3 regions of the Mucilaginibacter sp. FW306-07-L genome follow, and region 2 is predicted to be linked to each of the others. Evidence: riboswitches for the same ligand, from Rfam matches in the RefSeq annotation. Region 2 holds a riboswitch; each other region holds the start of a gene.
What was found. Region 2 has a riboswitch for S-adenosylmethionine ahead of AC3WJC_RS08530 (O-acetylhomoserine aminocarboxypropyltransferase/cysteine synthase family protein). Riboswitches for the same ligand answer to the same signal wherever they lie in the genome.
Positions count from the first base shown of each region.

Region 1 (6,036 bases), 150 kb from region 2:
CGCCCCTTCCTTTACCGATGAAAAAGCGAAATACAGCATAATAAATATGAGCAGCAGCGCTACGGGCACGGCAATACTCAGTCGTTTTTTGGCTTGGGTAAGATTTTCAAAAGCACCACCATAAACAATAGTATAGCCCGGCTCCAGTTTTACCTTAGCATTTACCTTTTGCTGCAACTCCTGCACAATGGATTGTACATCGCGCCCGCGCACATTGAAGCCAACGCTTATGCGGCGGCGTGTATTTTCGCGCTGAATTTGGTTTGGCCCCTCAACCTCGTCCACATTAGCTACCTGGTAAAGTGGTACCTGGCTGCCATTGGGCGTATTTATCAGCAGGTTGCGTACATCTTCAATACTTTTACGTTTTTCGCTGCCAACACGTACCACCAGGTCAAAACGTTTTTCACCCTCGTAAACCTGGCCCGCGGCAGCACCAGCAAATGCCGAGTTTACCGTACGGTTAATGTCGCTGATGTTGAGGCCGTACTTGGCAATTTCGGCACGGTTGTAATTAATAACCACCTGTGGCATGCCGGTTACTTTTTCAACATACCAATCCGCGGTACCATCAACTGTTTTGCTGATGCCACCTATCTGCTCCGCGTAGCGGGAAAGGGTATTCAGGTCTTCACCAAAAATTTTGCAAACCACATCCTGCTTGGCACCGGTCATCAACTCATTAAAACGCATTTGTACCGGGAACTGGAAACTTTGGGTAACACCCGGCACGGCATTTTGCACCACGGCCGACATTTTTGAAGCCAGCTCCTGGAAGCTTGCCGCGCTTGTCCATTCGCCTTTTGGTTTCAGTACGATGATCATATCCCCACCTTCAATAGGCATCGGGTCGGTAGGTATTTCGGCAGCGCCAATGCGCGATACGATCTTTTCTATCTCCGGAAAATTATCCTTTAATAAAGTAGAGATCTGGTTAAAGCTTTTAATGGTAGTGCTCAGGTTAGTACCCACCAGCAAGCGGGTTTCAACAGCAAAATCACCTTCCTCTAACTGGGGGATGAACTCGCCGCCCATCCTCGAAAATATGAATACCGCCACGGCAAACAAGGCAAAGGCTATGGCCACCATGGTTTTACGGATGGTGAGCGCACGGGTAAGCAGGCGTTCGTAAACGTTTTCAATACGTGCCATGACCCTGTCGGCCAGGTTAGGCTTATGGCTGATCTTTTTGCTGATGAATATGGAGCTGATCATGGGCACATAGGTAAGCGACAGAATGAACGCGCCTAATATGGCAAAGGCCACGGTTTGCGCCATCGGCTTGAACATTTTGCCTTCAATACCGGTGAGTGATAATATCGGCAGGTAAACGATCAGGATAATGATCTGCCCGAAAACAGCGGCGTTCATCATCCGCGAAGCGGAACCGGTTACTTCTTCATTGAGTTCCTGCTGTGTAAGCTGATCGGTATTTTGATATTTTTTAGAGAAATGCAGGTGATGCAGTATGGCTTCCACTATAATTACGGCACCATCTACTATCAAACCAAAATCAAGCGCGCCAAGGCTCATCAGGTTACCGCTTACGCCAAAGGTATTCATCATGATAATGGCAAACAACATGGATAAGGGGATAACTGAGGCAACGATAAGTCCTGCACGCAGGTTACCCAAAAATATCACCAGTACGAAAATCACGATCAGCGCGCCTTCCATCAGGTTATGCTCTACCGTACCAATGGCGTTATTCACCATCTTGGTACGATCCAGGAAGGGCTCTATCTCCAGTCCATCCGGCAAGGTTTTTTTAATTTCCTCAATGCGCTGCTTTACGTTCTTGATAACATCAGAGGAGTTTTCGCCTTTCAGCATCATTACGATAGCGCCGGTAACTTCGCCAATAGGATGGTAGGTTAGCGCGCCATACCTTGTGGCCGAGCCAAGCTTAACCTCGGCAATGTTTTTTATGAGCAGGGGGGTACCCGCCGATGTGGTTTTTACCACTATGTTTTCAATGTCGGCAATGCTGCCGGCCAAGCCTTCGCTGCGGATGTATAATACAGTGGGTCCTTTTTCGATATATGCGCCGCCCGTATTCTGATTATTAGCTTGCAGGGCGTTAAACACATCAGTAATACTCAGCCCCATTGATTTTAGCTGCATGGGGTTAACCGCCACCTCATATTGTTTTAGTTCGCCGCCAAAGGTTGATATATCGGCAACGCCCTTGGTGCCCAACAACTGGCGGCGCACCAGCCAATCCTGTATGGTACGCAGATCGGCCAACGAGTATTTATCTTCATAGCCGGGTTTAGGGCGCAATACATATTGATAGATCTCGCCCAGCCCGGTTGATACGGGCGCGAGTTCGGGCTTGTTGGCGTTTTCATTAATGTCTATCTGTTGCAGGCGTTCGGTAACCTGCTGGCGTGCCCAGTAAACATCTACACCATCCTCAAATACTACGGATATAAGCGAGAGGCCGAACCTCGACAGGCTGCGGCTCTCTTTTAAACGCGGAATATTGCTAAGTGCCTGCTCAATAGGAAAGGTGATCAGGCGCTCTACATCCTGTGCGCCTAATGATGGTGCTGTGGTGATGATCTGTACCTGGTCGTTAGTAATATCGGGTACGGCATCAATAGGCAGGCGGCTAAGTTCAAATACGCCATAAACTATCCATAGCGCGGTGAAAATGCCAACTGCCAGTTTGTTTTTAACTGAAAACTGAATGATTTTATTAAGCATGATTTGCCTATTAAATGATACAGAACGGGTATAAATAATAGACTGATAGCATGCAATTAATGCAGGCCATCATATTTAATACCCGATTAAGAAATAAAAGGAGGCAAATCAGGCACAGGGCGGACGAAACAAAGCCGCTAAGGCAGGATCAGGAATAAAGCACTGCCTGTATAAAGGATATGGTTTGTTTAATGCTTCAAAGTGATTTTTGATGGTGATGCTGCGAACCATCGGTATAAAGAATACATGGGCGGAATGCACATCAAGCTTTTTAAAGGGTAGCTGCATGTCGCGCTCATTGTCGTTATCATTCAAATCATCGCCCCAGTAGTGCATGGAGAGGAATTGCATCAGGCTCACGCTATTATCACGCTGTTTATGTTCGGCAAAGTGCTCAAACAAAACGGGCAGCTTTAATAGCTGATGCAGCTCGGTGTTATCGGCGGCAATAAGCAAGAGCAATATGTAAACGCAAAATTTGTTCACTGTTGCAAATGTACGGCTTAAAGCAACTTGAGCCAAACCTTAAATAGCAATGATTTATATATTCAAAAAAATAATCTATAAATTCTATATGATTAGTAGAATATAATTATATATTTGCATCATAGTTCTTTTAAATACTTATCCAGAAAGACAGAGGGAAAGGCCCTATGACGTCTTAGCAACCTGTACAGCAATGTATAAGGTGCTAATTCCTGCCCGGTAACATGCCGGGATAGATAAGAAGGTGTATGTTCATACGCTCTTTCCGGATAAGTTAACTGTTTGAAAATTAATTTATAAAGGAAATATTATATGAGCATCTACTTTGATAATGCAGCAACCACCCGTATTGACGGAGAAGTATTCAACACCATTACTCCGTACCTTATTGATAACTTTGGCAATCCTTCATCAACCCATCAGCATGGCCGACTGGCAAAGCAAGCCATTGAACAATCGCGCGAAACCATTGCCGGTTTAATTAACGCCGATCCATCCGAGATCATATTTACCAGCGGCGGTACTGAGGCTGATAATACCGCTTTGTTATCAGGCGTGCGCCTTCAAAATATTAAGCATGTAATAACTACACCGTTTGAGCACCATGCTGTGCTTAATACACTGAAAGCCCTGCAATCATCCGGTGAGATAGAATTAAGCTTTATCAACATAGATAAGTTTGGCAACCTTGACCATGATCACCTGGAATATTTGTTGCAAAGCAAAGGACGGGCGCTGGTATCAGTAATGCATGCTAATAACGAAATTGGCAATATCAACCATATTGAACTGATCGCTGAGGAATGTTGTAGGCACAACGCTATATTTCATACTGATACCGTGCAAACCATGGGGCATTATAAACATGACCTTAAAACGCTTGGCGCGCATTTCATCGCGGCATCAGCACATAAATTTCATGGGCCTAAAGGCATAGGGTTTTTATACTGCCGTGATGGTGTTGGACTGGAAAAATTAATTCATGGCGGCTCACAGGAACGCCGCCTGCGCGCCGGTACCGAAAATATACCCGGCATAGTAGGTTTAGCCAAGGCGCTTGAAATAGCTTACAGCCATATTGATGAACATGCGGCCTATGTACTATCGCTTAAAAACAGTATGCTACAAGGGCTGAGCGAGTTGATACCCGGTGTACAGTTTAATGGTAACTCAGCCGATGCCGGTAAAAGTTTGTATACGGTATTAAGTGCTGCCTTTCCGCTTAACTTCGCTAATGGTAACCTGATCGGATACCTGGATGATAACAATATCTCAGTTTCAGGTGGCAGTGCCTGCTCGGCGGGTTCAGCATCGCATGTGCTGCAGGCTATAGGGGCTGATCCATCAAAACAAACCATCAGGTTCTCTTTCAGTAAATATAATACTGCTGCCGAGGTAGAACATACGGTTAATCTACTGGCTGCATTGCGTAATTCGCAGGCGGCTTAATTGAATAAAAATAGTCGCGTGACCGAGAGGAGAGGTGGGGGTCTGCAAAACCTTATACGGCAGTTCGAATCTGCCCGCGACGTCGATGCTTAACAGGTGGAAGAGTTAGTTTATTGTTAATAAAGCAATCAATTTGAGCTGGTTATACACCACTATGTTTAAAGGCAATTAAACAATTGTTAAGAAATTCAATCCCCGTAACAATGATTTTCTGATCTCGTTTACAGAGATAAATCTATCAACAGAATGCATTGCCAAAAGAGGAAGAGAAAATTTGTGAAGTATCCGTATGGCTCCGGAAACAGCACCTTTATAATATATGTAGGTGTTGTAATGCTTGCGGCGGCTTTATTGTCGGTATTAACAATTCTCTATTAAACCACTGCCATACCCCGATGCAATATAATATCAGTAACTCCAAGTACTTACATGCTGTTTCTTGTTTGCATTGTAACAAACTTATGATAATATAAGGTTATAAGCAGATAATTATCTGTAACATAAGTGTATGCCTATCATTTAAGTTTGTTTTATTCAATCAGCCTATTAATGCGCATTACATCAGCGTAATTAATTACACTATGTTGAATTATTATAACCGTTTCGGTTTATAAAATGATTAGTTAAAGTTGGATGGAGCACCTCCGCGATGGAGGTGCTTTTTCATTTATATTAACTATATCATATTATTTAATAAGTATGATAAGTTGAGGTGTGCTAAAACGTTATTAAAGTAATATAATTTTGAAACCTTTACTTATCGCTGATTTACAGTTTGTTACAAGTAACAACTCTGGGTTGTTGAATTTATTTGCAAGGCAAAACCGGACATAGCAATATATTATCTACTGATTACTGAATATTACCATTATGTAGTTAATAATTGCATTTGAAAGTTAATTAACTGTAAATTGTTCATTACTAATTAACGCTTTAACTGATTAACGATGAAAGTACTACAGTTCACCATCCCTATGCCATACGATAAGAGTGTGGTAGTTGAAAAAGTGTGCCAACCGCATCATTACCCCTATTTGCACCGCCATAAAGAAGTACAGTTAACCTGGATACAAAAGGGCGAGGGAACACTCATAACCGGCAACAATATGCATGATTATTCGCCGGGCGATGTGTTCTTTATCGGCGCTAACCTGCCGCATGTGTTTAAAAGCAACCCGGAATATTTTGGTGTTGATAGCGGAAAGCAGATTGAGGCATTAACCATCTTTTTTAATCCTGAAGGTACACTTGCGCCACTTTTTGCCTTACCCGAAATGAAAAATCATGCCTTACTGCTCCAGCAGCATCAGCAGGGGTTTAAGTTTCCGCATTACATGGTAAATGAGATCATGCAGATCATGTCGGCCTTACAAAAAACAGCAGGGCAGGATC
Region 1 covers NZ_JBYSXI010000001.1:2,087,429-2,093,464, reverse strand. Annotated here, with positions in the region: gene AC3WJC_RS09160 (CusA/CzcA family heavy metal efflux RND transporter) at 1-2,709, opposite strand, end outside; gene AC3WJC_RS09155 (hypothetical protein) at 2,818-3,195, opposite strand; SAM riboswitch class I at 3,331-3,438, shown strand; gene AC3WJC_RS09150 (cysteine desulfurase family protein) at 3,508-4,644, shown strand; tRNA gene AC3WJC_RS09145 (tRNA-Cys) at 4,657-4,727, shown strand; gene AC3WJC_RS09140 (AraC family transcriptional regulator) at 5,592-6,036, shown strand, end outside.
Region 1: it holds a riboswitch for S-adenosylmethionine, as region 2 does, so the genes downstream of both, AC3WJC_RS09150 (cysteine desulfurase family protein) here and AC3WJC_RS08530 (O-acetylhomoserine aminocarboxypropyltransferase/cysteine synthase family protein) in region 2, are expected to answer to the same signal.

Region 2 (6,036 bases):
ACGGTTAAAATATGTTTTGTCGCCATGTTTGGCGTTGCGTATATAATTTGCTAAAGTGCCAAGATAGCCGAGTTCAGCTTTTTCATATAACAGCACACCCTCGTCAAAGCTGATGCGTTGCAGGTTGAGTACCTTTTGTGCAATGTCTTTTAAATCAGCAGATAAGTTTGGATCATTCAGTATTACCTGTAAACTATCTGTGTTATGCATTTAATAAAAGTTTATCAAAGGTAGTAAAATGCATAAATACTACAGGCATAACGCTACCTTATTCCGTAAACCTACCCGTAATTGACATTGTTTTTACATAGGCGTTGCCACATCTAACAGTTATCAGCAACTTAATTTTTCCTTTTTACATAGGTTGATGAAAAGCCATCATTCACATTATCAGCCAGTACGATGGTATCCTTAACCATTTTGGTGATCACAAGCGGCAGTGCGTTAGCCGCTGTATCAGGATTGATGATATATAACGGATCAGTTGAAAAGATGGTTTGGCCTTTACTGATGGTATAACGGTATTGCTGCGTAATCTGATTATTCTTGTAAAACAGCAATTCGCCGTTCTTAAACTCAATATGTAATATATACCGGGCGGTTTCGGGCGTTGTGGTTACGCCGGCAAAGCCACCGGTTGTTCTTTTCCAGTCCCACTGCCCGCTAAGGCTTTCAGGATCAATGGCGTTATCATCCTTAGTTATACGAGTGGCTTTACATGCAAAAACAGAAACCGCTATTAAAACCATTAATATTACATTTTTCATTATTCAGGTTTTTTATCAATACGTACATTTACCGCCGTACGCTACAAATATTGCTATGAAAATTGAAACCATCGCCATACATGCCGGTAATCACCCTGATAAATCTTCGGGCGTGGTTATACAGCCTATTACCCTTTCAACCACATTTATAAAGGATGAACAGGGCGAATACCTTTCAGGCCACATTTACAGTCGTTCATCAAACCCTAACCGGACATCGTTAGAGAATGTTTTGGCACAACTTGAGGGCGGCGCTGATGCCGCGGCTTTTTCATCCGGAAACGCGGCGGGCATGGCGGTATTTCAATCACTGCAACCGGGCACGCACATTATTTTGCCTGATGATATGTACCACGGCCTGCGCAACCAAGTTAAAAACCTTTTCGCCGGTATCTTAGAGTTTGATTTTATTGATGTGAACGATGAAACAGTTCTCCAACAACACATAAAACCAAATACAGGCGTTATCTGGATAGAAACCCCATCAAACCCGTTATTAAAACTTTCTGATATAAAAAAAGTGGTTAGCATAGCTCATGCCAAGGGTATAAAAGTGGTATGCGACAATACCTTCGCAACTCCTATCTGCCAGCAACCACTTGCACTGGGTGCCGACCTGGTAATGCACTCCAGCACCAAATACTTTGGCGGCCACAGTGACCTAATGGGCGGCGCATTAATAACATCTGAAAAAAGCGACTGGTGGCAAAAGATACGTCAGGTACAGGAAATGGGCGGCGCTATCCCCTCACCTGCTGATTGCTATTATCTGGTAAGGAGTATAAAAACACTGCCCTATCGTGTACGTGGGCATGTAAGTAACGCGCAGCAAATAGCGGATTTTCTGGAAGGTCATGATAAGGTGGAGCAAGTATTATATCCCGGATTGGCCTCGCATCCGCAGCACGAACTGGCATCGGCACAAATGAGCTTATATGGTGGGATGCTGTCATTTTTAGTTAAAGGCGGCCAGCAGGAAACAAGTAAGGTAATTAATGCCCTCAAACTATTTACCCAGGCCACCAGTTTGGGTGGTGTAGAGAGCCTGATAGAACACCGGGCGTTAATTGAAGGGCCTGATACCAAAACGCCGCGCAACCTGCTTCGGGTATCTGTCGGGCTGGAGCATGTTGATGACCTCTTTGCTGATCTTGACCAGGCTTTGGAATGTTTTTAGCGTTTAAAACAAATAAAATTTGGATTTATAAATATCTTTAACATACATTTGCAACAATATTTGGCAGCAAATATTTAAGATCATTCCCCTCAAAAAGGTTTGGTTTATAAAGAAGCGGCGAGAGAACAGGCTCAAATACCCGCTGGCAACCCTTCAGCAACTGAAGAAGGTGCCAATTCCTGCCCCGGAAGAATAACCCCGGGAAATATAAATTAACAAACAAATGAAAAGTTTATTTAGCATTCTCGAAAACGTAGTACAGTATAATCAATATGGTTTAAACCGTTGTTGCTGTATGCGCATGTGTTGCTGCTAAGCCACACTAATTAACACGCTAACCACTTCTGTATGTACGCGTGTAACCGAACGGGATACTTATATCCTGTTGCTAAACAAACAAAACATTAACCTTTTATAAATTAATCCCAAAAAATCATGTCTGCTACGAACCTTAAATTTGAGACTTTACAATTACACGCCGGTCAGGAAGTTGATGCCACTACGGGCGCACGTGCCGTACCGCTGTACCAAACTACCTCATACGTTTTCAACAATGCCGAGCATGGCGCAAACTTATTCGCGCTAAAGGAATTCGGTAACATATATACCCGCCTGATGAACCCTACTACCGACGTGTTTGAGAAACGCGTAGCGGCATTAGAGGGCGGTGTTGCGGCTTTAGCCACTGCATCAGGCCAGGCAGCTCAGTTTTTAGCGTTGAATAACATTCTTCAAGCCGGTGATAACTTTGTAACCTCACCATATTTGTACGGCGGTACTTACAACCAGTTCAAGGTATCGTTTAAACGGCTGGGCATTGAAGCCCGTTTTGCCAAAAACGATTCGGCAGAAAGCATTGAAGCCTTGATTAACGAGGGCACCAAAGCCATCTACCTGGAAACCATCGGTAACCCTGAATTTAACATTCCTGATTTTGAAAAGATAGCGGCCGTTGCCAACAAGCACGATCTGCCTTTAATAGTTGATAATACTTTTGGTGCTGCCGGTTACCTTTTTCGCCCGCTGGAGCATGGCGCGCACATTGTAGTACAATCAGCCACCAAATGGATCGGCGGACACGGCACCAGCATTGGCGGCGTTATTGTTGATGGCGGTAATTACAACTGGGGCAATGGCAAATTTCCGCAGTTTACCCAACCGTCCGATGGTTATCATGGCCTGGTATTTAATGATGTATTTGGCATCGGCGGCCCGTTTGGCAATATCCAATACATCATCCGTGCGCGGGTTGAAGGCCTGCGCGACTTTGGCCCGTCACAATCGCCATTTAATTCATGGTTGCTGATACAGGGTTTGGAAACCTTGTCGTTACGCGTTCAGCGCCATGTTGATAATACGCTTGAGTTAGCCAAATGGCTGGAGCAGCATCCGTTAGTGGCTAAGGTAAACTACCCCGGCCTTACATCATCCCCTTACCATGATCTTGCAAAAAAATACTTGCGTAATGGTTTTGGCGCGGTATTAACCTTTGAGGTTAAAGGCGATAAGGCTAATGCCTCTGCCCTGATAGATAACCTGCAACTGGTAAGCCACCTGGCTAACGTGGGCGATGCCAAAACCCTGATCATCCAACCATCGGCAACCACGCATCAGCAATTAAGCGACGCTGAACAGCTTGCCGCGGGTGTTACTCCCGGTTTGCTGCGTGTAGCTGTAGGTATTGAGCATATTGATGATATCAAGGCTGATTTTGAACAGGCATTAGCCAAAATTGAACAGGTGCGATAACCTTTGTAATAATTTATAATGATGCTCCCGGTGTAAACCGGGAGCCTAATACATACTAATGAGTACTGAAATATATAGGCATACACAAAAATTTACACTTGAATCGGGCAAGGAACTGCATGAGCTGGAAATAGGTTTTAACACCTATGGCAAGCTGAACCAAACCCGCGACAATGTGATCTGGGTTTGCCATGCGCTAACGGCCAATTCGGATGTGCTTGATTGGTGGAAAGGACTGTTTGGCGCCAAAGACTTTTTTAATCCGGAGGAGCACTTTATTGTATGCGCAAATATTTTAGGTTCACCTTATGGTACCACAAATCCGCTAAGCAGTAACCCGGTTACCGGGCAGCCTTATTGCTTGGATTTCCCTGAAATTACCATACGTGATATGGTGAAAGCACACCGCCTGTTAGCCGCACATTTGGGTATAAACCATATTGAAGTTTTAATAGGTGGATCATTAGGCGGGCAGCAAGCCATGGAATGGGCTATTGCCGAGCCGGAAAAGATCAGGAATTTGATCCTGATCGCTACTAATGCCAAACATTCGGCCTGGGGCATCGCCTTTAATGAGTCGCAGCGCCTGGCCATCAGCGCCGACCCGACCTTTTATGATAACACACCGCAAGGTGGTGCTAACGGTCTTAAAGCCGCGCGCAGCATAGCCTTATTATCATACCGGGGTTACAAAACCTACAACATTACCCAACAGGAAGATAACGATAACCTGACCGATAATTTTAAAGCAGCCAGTTATCAAAATTACCAGGGCCAAAAGCTGGTTAACCGCTATAACGCTTACAGCTACTGGTATTTGAGTAAGGTAATGGATTCGCACAACGTAGGGCGTAACCGTACCAGTGTTAATAATGCCCTGAGCTTAATTACAGCAAAAACACTGGTTGTCGGCATTACGTCAGATGTTTTGTTCCCGGTTGATGAGCAACGGTATTTGTTTCAGCATATCCCCAAAGCGGCATTTGCTGAGTTCGACTCGTTTTACGGGCACGACGGATTTTTAATTGACACAGAAGTATTAACTAACATTATCAGATCATTCCTGAAAACTGACGTTAAAGGAAAAATTATTGAATTGCAACAAATAGCATAATGAGCAAAAAACTTACTATAGGATTGTTTGGTTTCGGAGTAGTTGGACAAGGTTTATATGATATCATTAAAACAAAAAACCTTAATCTGGAGATCGTTAAGATCGCTATTAAAAACCCGGAAAAAGAACGTACCCTGCCTGCCGAATTATTTACTACCGACAGGAATGAAATACTGAACAACCCGGAAATAAATACTGTTATCGAACTGATCAACGAAACAGATGCCGCTTTTGAGATCGTATCTACTGCCCTTAAATCAGGTAAAAATGTGGTATCGGCCAGTAAAAAAATGATCGCGATGTACCTGGATAAGTTATTGGCTATACAGCATGAATACGGTACCTCATTATTATATGAGGGAGCGGTGTGTGGCAGTATCCCGATCATCCGTAACCTGGAAGAGTATTACGATAACGAGTTATTGCACTCTATCTGCGGTATTTTCAACGGTTCATCAAACTACATTTTATCCAAAGGCTACCTGGAGAATTTGGATTATAACAGCGCGTTAAAGCAGGCGCAGGATCTCGGCTTTGCCGAAACCGACCCAACTATGGATGTGGGTGGTTATGATGCCAAGTTTAAACTGGTGATAGCCGCCGCTCATGCCTATGGGGTGATTGTAAAGCCGGAAGAGGTGTTGAACATTGGTATTCAAAATCTATCAGCCAATGACCTGCAATATACCCGCGAAAAAAACCTGAAGATAAAGCTGGTTCCGGTAGCTAAGGAATTGGACGACCGCCATGTGGCCCTGTTTGTATTACCCAAACTGGTAACCGAAAGCGAATTTTTGTATAATGTAGAATATGAATATAACGGTGTAATTGTACAGGCAGCCTTTGCCGATCAGCAATTCTTTTTTGGTAAAGGCGCGGGTGGCCACCCAACAGGCGCGGCCGTACTATCAGATGTTGCCGCCTTGCGTTACGACTATCATTACGAATATAAAAAAGCCAAAGAAAAAGGCAGCTTAAAATTCACCAATGACATTAAGCTAACTGTTTACCTGCGTTATAACGATGAAAGCCTGGTTAAGGAATTGGATTTTGAGCACATATTTGAAAGCTATACATCCGATGGCTTTAAATATATTATCGGCAAGGTAAATCTTCAAAATTTGATAGCTAACCAATCTCGTATTGTTGAAAGTAAAGCGTTCATTGCCTTTGCCGATCAGTTAAGCGGTGTAACCCTGGCTGCAACAACAAAACAACAAACAGCCGAA
Region 2 covers NZ_JBYSXI010000001.1:1,941,316-1,947,351, reverse strand. Annotated here, with positions in the region: gene mqnE (aminofutalosine synthase MqnE) at 1-210, opposite strand, end outside; gene AC3WJC_RS08540 (hypothetical protein) at 342-767, opposite strand; gene AC3WJC_RS08535 (trans-sulfuration enzyme family protein) at 823-1,944, shown strand; SAM riboswitch class I at 2,046-2,158, shown strand; gene AC3WJC_RS08530 (O-acetylhomoserine aminocarboxypropyltransferase/cysteine synthase family protein) at 2,380-3,693, shown strand; gene AC3WJC_RS08525 (homoserine O-acetyltransferase family protein) at 3,752-4,807, shown strand; gene AC3WJC_RS08520 (homoserine dehydrogenase) at 4,807-6,036, shown strand, end outside.

Region 3 (6,036 bases), 1.7 Mb from region 2:
AGAGGCTATAGTTGATAAGCAATATAAATCGCTTATTGATGAAAAAAATATAGGCGTTGATCCGAATGCGACCATTAAACTGGTAAGCTATGCCCCTGAACACCTGGTGTACGAGAGTGGTTCAACCGCCTCGCAGATTGCCGTATTCTCTGAAATATATTACGACAAAGGCTGGAAGATGCTGATAGATGGCGAAGAAAAACCATATTTCCGTGTTGATTACCTGCTGCGTGCCGCGCAGATACCGGTAGGTAACCATAAAATAGAATTTATTTTCCATCCTACCTCATACTACGCCGGTGAAAATATATCCCTTGCCGGTTCGGTATTGTTAGTACTGATATTAGGTGGCGCGATATATACAGAAGTCCACAAGAAAAAAGCGGTCTGATTATAGCACCCCGGATTTTGATAAAAAGCGAAAGGCGGCAATGTACATTGCCGCCTTTCGCTTTTTTATGTTTTCGTTTTTTTAGTTTAACCTTTTGGTTAACTGCTCCTCTACCTTTTTAAAAACCTGCACCGGCTTTAATCCGCGCCAGGTAAGTTCGTCAAGCTCGCCGCCAAAGTTAATGTAATAGTCAATGTTGTTGCGTTTAAATTCTTCTATCACATGTTCCCTGAAATTGATGCCTGCTATCCAGCCATCCTCTACCTCCTGGAACCATTCCTCATAGTAACAATCGTCGGACGAGTGAAAATTGAGCACATTTTCACCGATCAGGATAAACTTGTTAACGCCTTCATCCATCATCAGCTCAATAAGCTCACGCTTCAACAGCATAATATCATTATTTATAGCATCATTCCATTCGCCAATAAATTCAATAATACTAAAATGGCGGTCGTAATCCACATAGATCACTTTGAGGTACAGGGTGTTTGAGCCAAAGGTATCCCATTGCGGGTGCAGCAGGTAATTGTATATCTGCTTATCAAATTCAAATTCGCTGTATTCAGTAGCATAATATGGCGAGTATTGATCCTCCGCGGCCACATAATCATCGCGCCATTTATAGTATGGTTCTATTTCGTGCATTTTGCCTTCTATGTAATTAATTATTGTATTAGCCCAGCCGCCTCAACAGCTTTGCGTACGCTGCCATGCTGTTTCAGCAGGCTGGCGGCCGTGGCTTCGTCAAGCCCGGTTTCACTCATCACCATCCGGGTGCCGCGGTCTATCAGCTTATTGTTTGATAACTGCATATCCACCATCTTATTACCCTTAATGTGGCCTAATTGTATCATAACACTGGTAGTAAGCATATTTAAAACTAATTTTTGCGCGGTGCCTGCCTTCATGCGGGTTGAGCCGGTTACAAACTCGGGGCCGGTAACTACTTCCACCGGGTATTGCACCTCGGCAGCAACCGGGCTGCCGCTATTGCAAACCACACAGCCCGTAAGGCAGCCGTTGGCATTGGCGGTGTTTAAGCCACCAATAACGTAAGGCGTTTTGCCCGATGCGGCAATGCCTACCACCACATCCTTAGCGGTAATGTTATAGGCCAGCATATCCTGCCAGGCTTGTTCGGCATCGTCCTCGGCAAACTCAACGGCCTTGCGTATGGCGCCATCGCCACCGGCAATAATACCGATCACCATATCAAAGGGCACACCATAAGTAGGCGGGCATTCCGACGCGTCAACCACACCCAACCTGCCGCTGGTGCCCGCGCCAATGTAAAACAGGCGGCCGCCATTGCGCATACGTTCGGTAACGCCGGTAACAAGCGCCTCAATTTGCGGTAAAGCCTTTTCAACGGCTAAGGGTACGGTTTTGTCTTCGTTATTTATATTTTGCAGCAAGTCGCCCACGCTCATCTTTTCCAGATTGTTGTAGTGCGAGCTTTGCTCGGTAGTAGCTTCCATTTATTGCAGATTTTAGATTAACAAAATTCGGTAAAATTCATCAAATACAGTAATGTGTAAATTATACGCAGAACTTAATTTAATTATCTTTGTGTTAATATAGTAAGCATGAAAAAAACCGCTTCCATAATATTCAGGTCAGCCTTTCTTATTTTAACGGGGGTGATTTTGGGTATCTATCTGGGTCGCGGCGATATGGACGGCCAGCCTTTCAGCCTGTCGTTAAATCGAAACGATAAAATGTCGAAAGTATTGCAACTGGTGCAGTACAACTACGTTGATTCGGTTAATGTGGATAGTATTGAGGGTGCCACAGTTAATGAGCTGCTGCAAAAGCTCGACCCGCATTCGTTATACCTGCCGCCGAGGCAGGCAACCGCTGTTAACGAGCGTTTAGAGGGCGGTTTTACCGGTTTAGGTATCGAATACAGTTTGCTTCGCGATACGCTGGTGATCACACAGGTCTATCCCGGCGGACCGGCAGCTAAGGCGGGCATACCGGGCGGTACCAGGGTATTAGCCGTTAACGGTAAGCCGTTTGCAGGTACCGGAATTACCGATAGCGCCGTAACTAAAATGCTGCTGCAAAAGGGCAAACAAGCCAATGCCATTACCGTCAGCGCTTTATTGCCTGATGATAATACAGTTAAAAAAACATTCACCATAAAGCCCGGGCGTGTACCATTAAGCAGCCTTGACGCGGCTTATGTTGCCGGTAACGATGTAGGCTATATCAAGATCAGTAAGTTCGCCGCCACTACCAATGCTGACTTTAAAAGGGCCATAACCCGGCTAAAAGCCGAAGGGGTTAAAAAGCTGGTGCTTGACCTGCGCGGCAATGGCGGCGGTTACCTTACCGCGGCTACTGAAATGGCCGATGAATTTTTACCCAAAGGCAAGCTTATTGTATACACCAAAGGCGTGCATGAACCACGTACCGATTACTTCGCCACCGATTCCGGCGCTTTTCAGCAAGGTAATATGGCGGTGCTGATCGACGAATATTCGGCTTCGGCCAGCGAGATATTATCCGGCGCTTTGCAGGATCTGGACCGTGCCGTAATTGTGGGCCGCCGTTCATTCGGCAAGGGTTTGGTACAGCAGCAGTTTCCGTTTGATGATGGATCGGCAATAAACCTTACTGTGGCGAGGTATTATACACCTTCGGGCAGATCAATACAGAAATCTTACAGCCGTGGCATCACCAGCTATCGTAATGAGCTGGCCGAACGTATGCGTAAAGGCGAGTTGTTTTCGGCCGAGATGAGTTTGAATGATAGCGCGCTGAATAAAAGATCGCCATACCGTACCAGCAGCGGCAAGCGGGTGTTTAGCGGCGGCGGCATTATGCCGGATGTTTTTGTACCCGCCGATACCGCGCAAAGTACCCCGCTTATCATTGCGCTGACCGACGCGCAGGCATTTACTTCATTCGTGCTTGATAAAATGCAGCCCACGCTACGCTCCTATAACGTGGCGGATAACTTTGTTAATACCTACACGGTAACCGATGCCGAACTGGATAGCTTTATGCACTATGCTTCGGGATTGATGAAGCCGGTGAGCAAGGCTGATGTGGCAGCCAACGCACCTGCTATAAAAACACTGCTAAAAGCCTATGCCGCCCGCTTTAAATGGGGCGATAGCGCGTACTTTCAGGCTGTAAATAATAACGACAGCGCATTTAACAAAGCGCTGACAGCTATCCGCTAAAAACAGTTGCACATTATAAACTTATTGTGCAATTTTGCAACGCTTATGGAGAAAGACGGAGGGATTAGACCCTGCGATGTCTTAGCAACCTGTGCTTACAAGGTGCTACATTCTACTTAACCGCAACTAAGTGGTTAGGAAAGATAAGCGAAAGTCAGATTACAACACCCGACTTTTCGAGATAAGCTGTATTTAGATTTGAGCTATTAGACATGAGATTTGAGATAACTTCAACGTTATTCGATCCCATAAATTTATGATACCTCGAATTTTTGATATGCGATTTTAGATGTATGGAGGTTGCTCTCACATCTCAAATCTCCTATCTCATATCTGAACAAATGGACATTAGAGAAGAACTTAAAAAACGCATACTGGTTATTGACGGGGCAATGGGTACCATGATACAGCGGTACCAGCTTACTGAAGCCGATTTTCGTGGCGAACGTTTTGCCGCGCATCCGTCGGACTTAAAAGGTAATAACGACCTGCTTAACCTTACGCGGCCCGATATTATTAAGGCCATACATGCCGAATACCTGGATGCAGGTGCAGATATAATCGAAACCAACACCTTCAGCACGCAGCACATATCGCTGGCCGACTACCACATGGAGGAATTGGCTTACGAAATGAGTTATGAGGGTGCCCGTATTGCCCGTGAGGTAGCCGACGAGTATAATAAAAAAACACCCGAGAAACCACGTTTTGTAGCCGGTGCCGTTGGGCCTACTAACCGTACCGCATCCATATCGCCGGACGTGAATGATCCCGGTTACCGTGCCGTGAGTTTTGACGATCTGGCCGGGGCTTATTATGATCAGGTACGCGGTTTGGTTGATGGCGGCTCGGACTTGTTACTGGTTGAAACTATATTTGATACCCTGAACGCCAAGGCGGCCCTGTTTGCCATCCAGCGCTATGCGGAAGAAAGCGGTAAGCATCTGCCGATCATGATATCGGGTACCATAACCGATGCTTCGGGCCGTACCCTTTCGGGGCAAACGGTTGAGGCGTTCTGGAACTCCATTCGCCATGCCAATTTGCTGTCGGTAGGGTTGAACTGTGCTTTGGGTGCCAAAGAGATGCGGCCATACCTGGAGGAACTTTCAAACAAGGCCGATGTATATATTTCAGCCTATCCTAACGCGGGCTTGCCTAACGAGTTTGGCGCGTATGATGAAACCCCGCACGAAACCGCGCACCAGGTTGATGATTTCATAAAAGCCGGACTGGTGAATATAGTCGGCGGCTGCTGCGGAACCACGCCAGATCACATCAGTTGTATTGCCGAGCGAGCTGAGAAATTTGCACCGCGCCAGTTACCGCAGATTGAACCATACCTGCGCCTGAGTGGTTTGGAGGCGGTAACACTTACGCCCGAAACCAATTTTGTAAACGTAGGTGAGCGTACCAATATCACCGGGTCGCCAAGATTCTCGAAGCTGATTTTAGCTGAGGATTATGAAGCTGCCTTAACCGTTGCCCGTCAGCAGGTAGAGGGCGGTGCCCAGGTCATCGACATTAACATGGACGAGGGCATGATCGACTCGGAAGCCGTGATGGTTAAATTCCTGAACCTGGTAGCTTCCGAACCTGATATTTCCAAGCTGCCCATCATGGTGGATTCATCCAAATGGACGGTGATCGAAGCTGGCCTGAAATGTTTGCAGGGTAAAGGCATCGTAAACTCCATCTCGCTTAAAGAGGGTGAAGAAAAATTTAAAGAATACGCTCGCAAGGTGCAAAGCTATGGCGCTGCCGTAGTAGTAATGGCGTTTGATGAAACCGGCCAGGCCGACTCACTGGAACGCCGTATCGAAATATGTCAGCGCTCATACAACATACTGGTTAACGAAGTTGGTTTCCCTCCGCAGGATATCATCTTCGATCCGAATATATTAACCGTGGCTACCGGTTTAGAGGAGCACAACAACTATGCGGTTGACTTTATTGAAGCCACCCGCTGGATAAAGCAAAACCTGCCGTACGCCAAGGTGAGCGGTGGGGTAAGTAATATATCCTTCTCTTTCCGCGGTAATAACGTGGTGCGTGAGGCTATGCACTCGGCATTTTTGTACCATGCCATTAGCGCCGGGTTGGATATGGGCATTGTGAACGCCGGTATGCTGGAGGTTTATGAGGAGATACCCAAAGACCTGCTGGTACTGGTAGAAGATGTGCTGCTTAACCGTCGCCCTGATGCTACCGAACGTTTGGTCGAGTTTGCCGATACCATAAAAAGCAAAGGCAAAGAGATCATCCGTGATGAGGAATGGCGCAAGGAGCCGGTTGAGAAACGCCTGTCGCACGCGCTGGTGAAGGGTATTATTGAGTACCTGGATGCCGACGTGGAAGAGGCGCGCCAGCAATACGCCCGCCCGCTGGAGGTGATTGAGGGGCCGCTGATGGATGGTATGAACATCGTAGGCGACCTGTTTGGTGCCGGTA
Region 3 covers NZ_JBYSXI010000001.1:263,958-269,993, forward strand. Annotated here, with positions in the region: gene AC3WJC_RS01170 (hypothetical protein) at 1-391, shown strand, start outside; gene AC3WJC_RS01175 (hypothetical protein) at 473-1,039, opposite strand; gene murQ (N-acetylmuramic acid 6-phosphate etherase) at 1,060-1,872, opposite strand; gene AC3WJC_RS01185 (S41 family peptidase) at 1,981-3,585, shown strand; SAM riboswitch class I at 3,626-3,735, shown strand; gene metH (methionine synthase) at 3,927-6,036, shown strand, end outside.
Region 3: it holds a riboswitch for S-adenosylmethionine, as region 2 does, so the genes downstream of both, metH (methionine synthase) here and AC3WJC_RS08530 (O-acetylhomoserine aminocarboxypropyltransferase/cysteine synthase family protein) in region 2, are expected to answer to the same signal.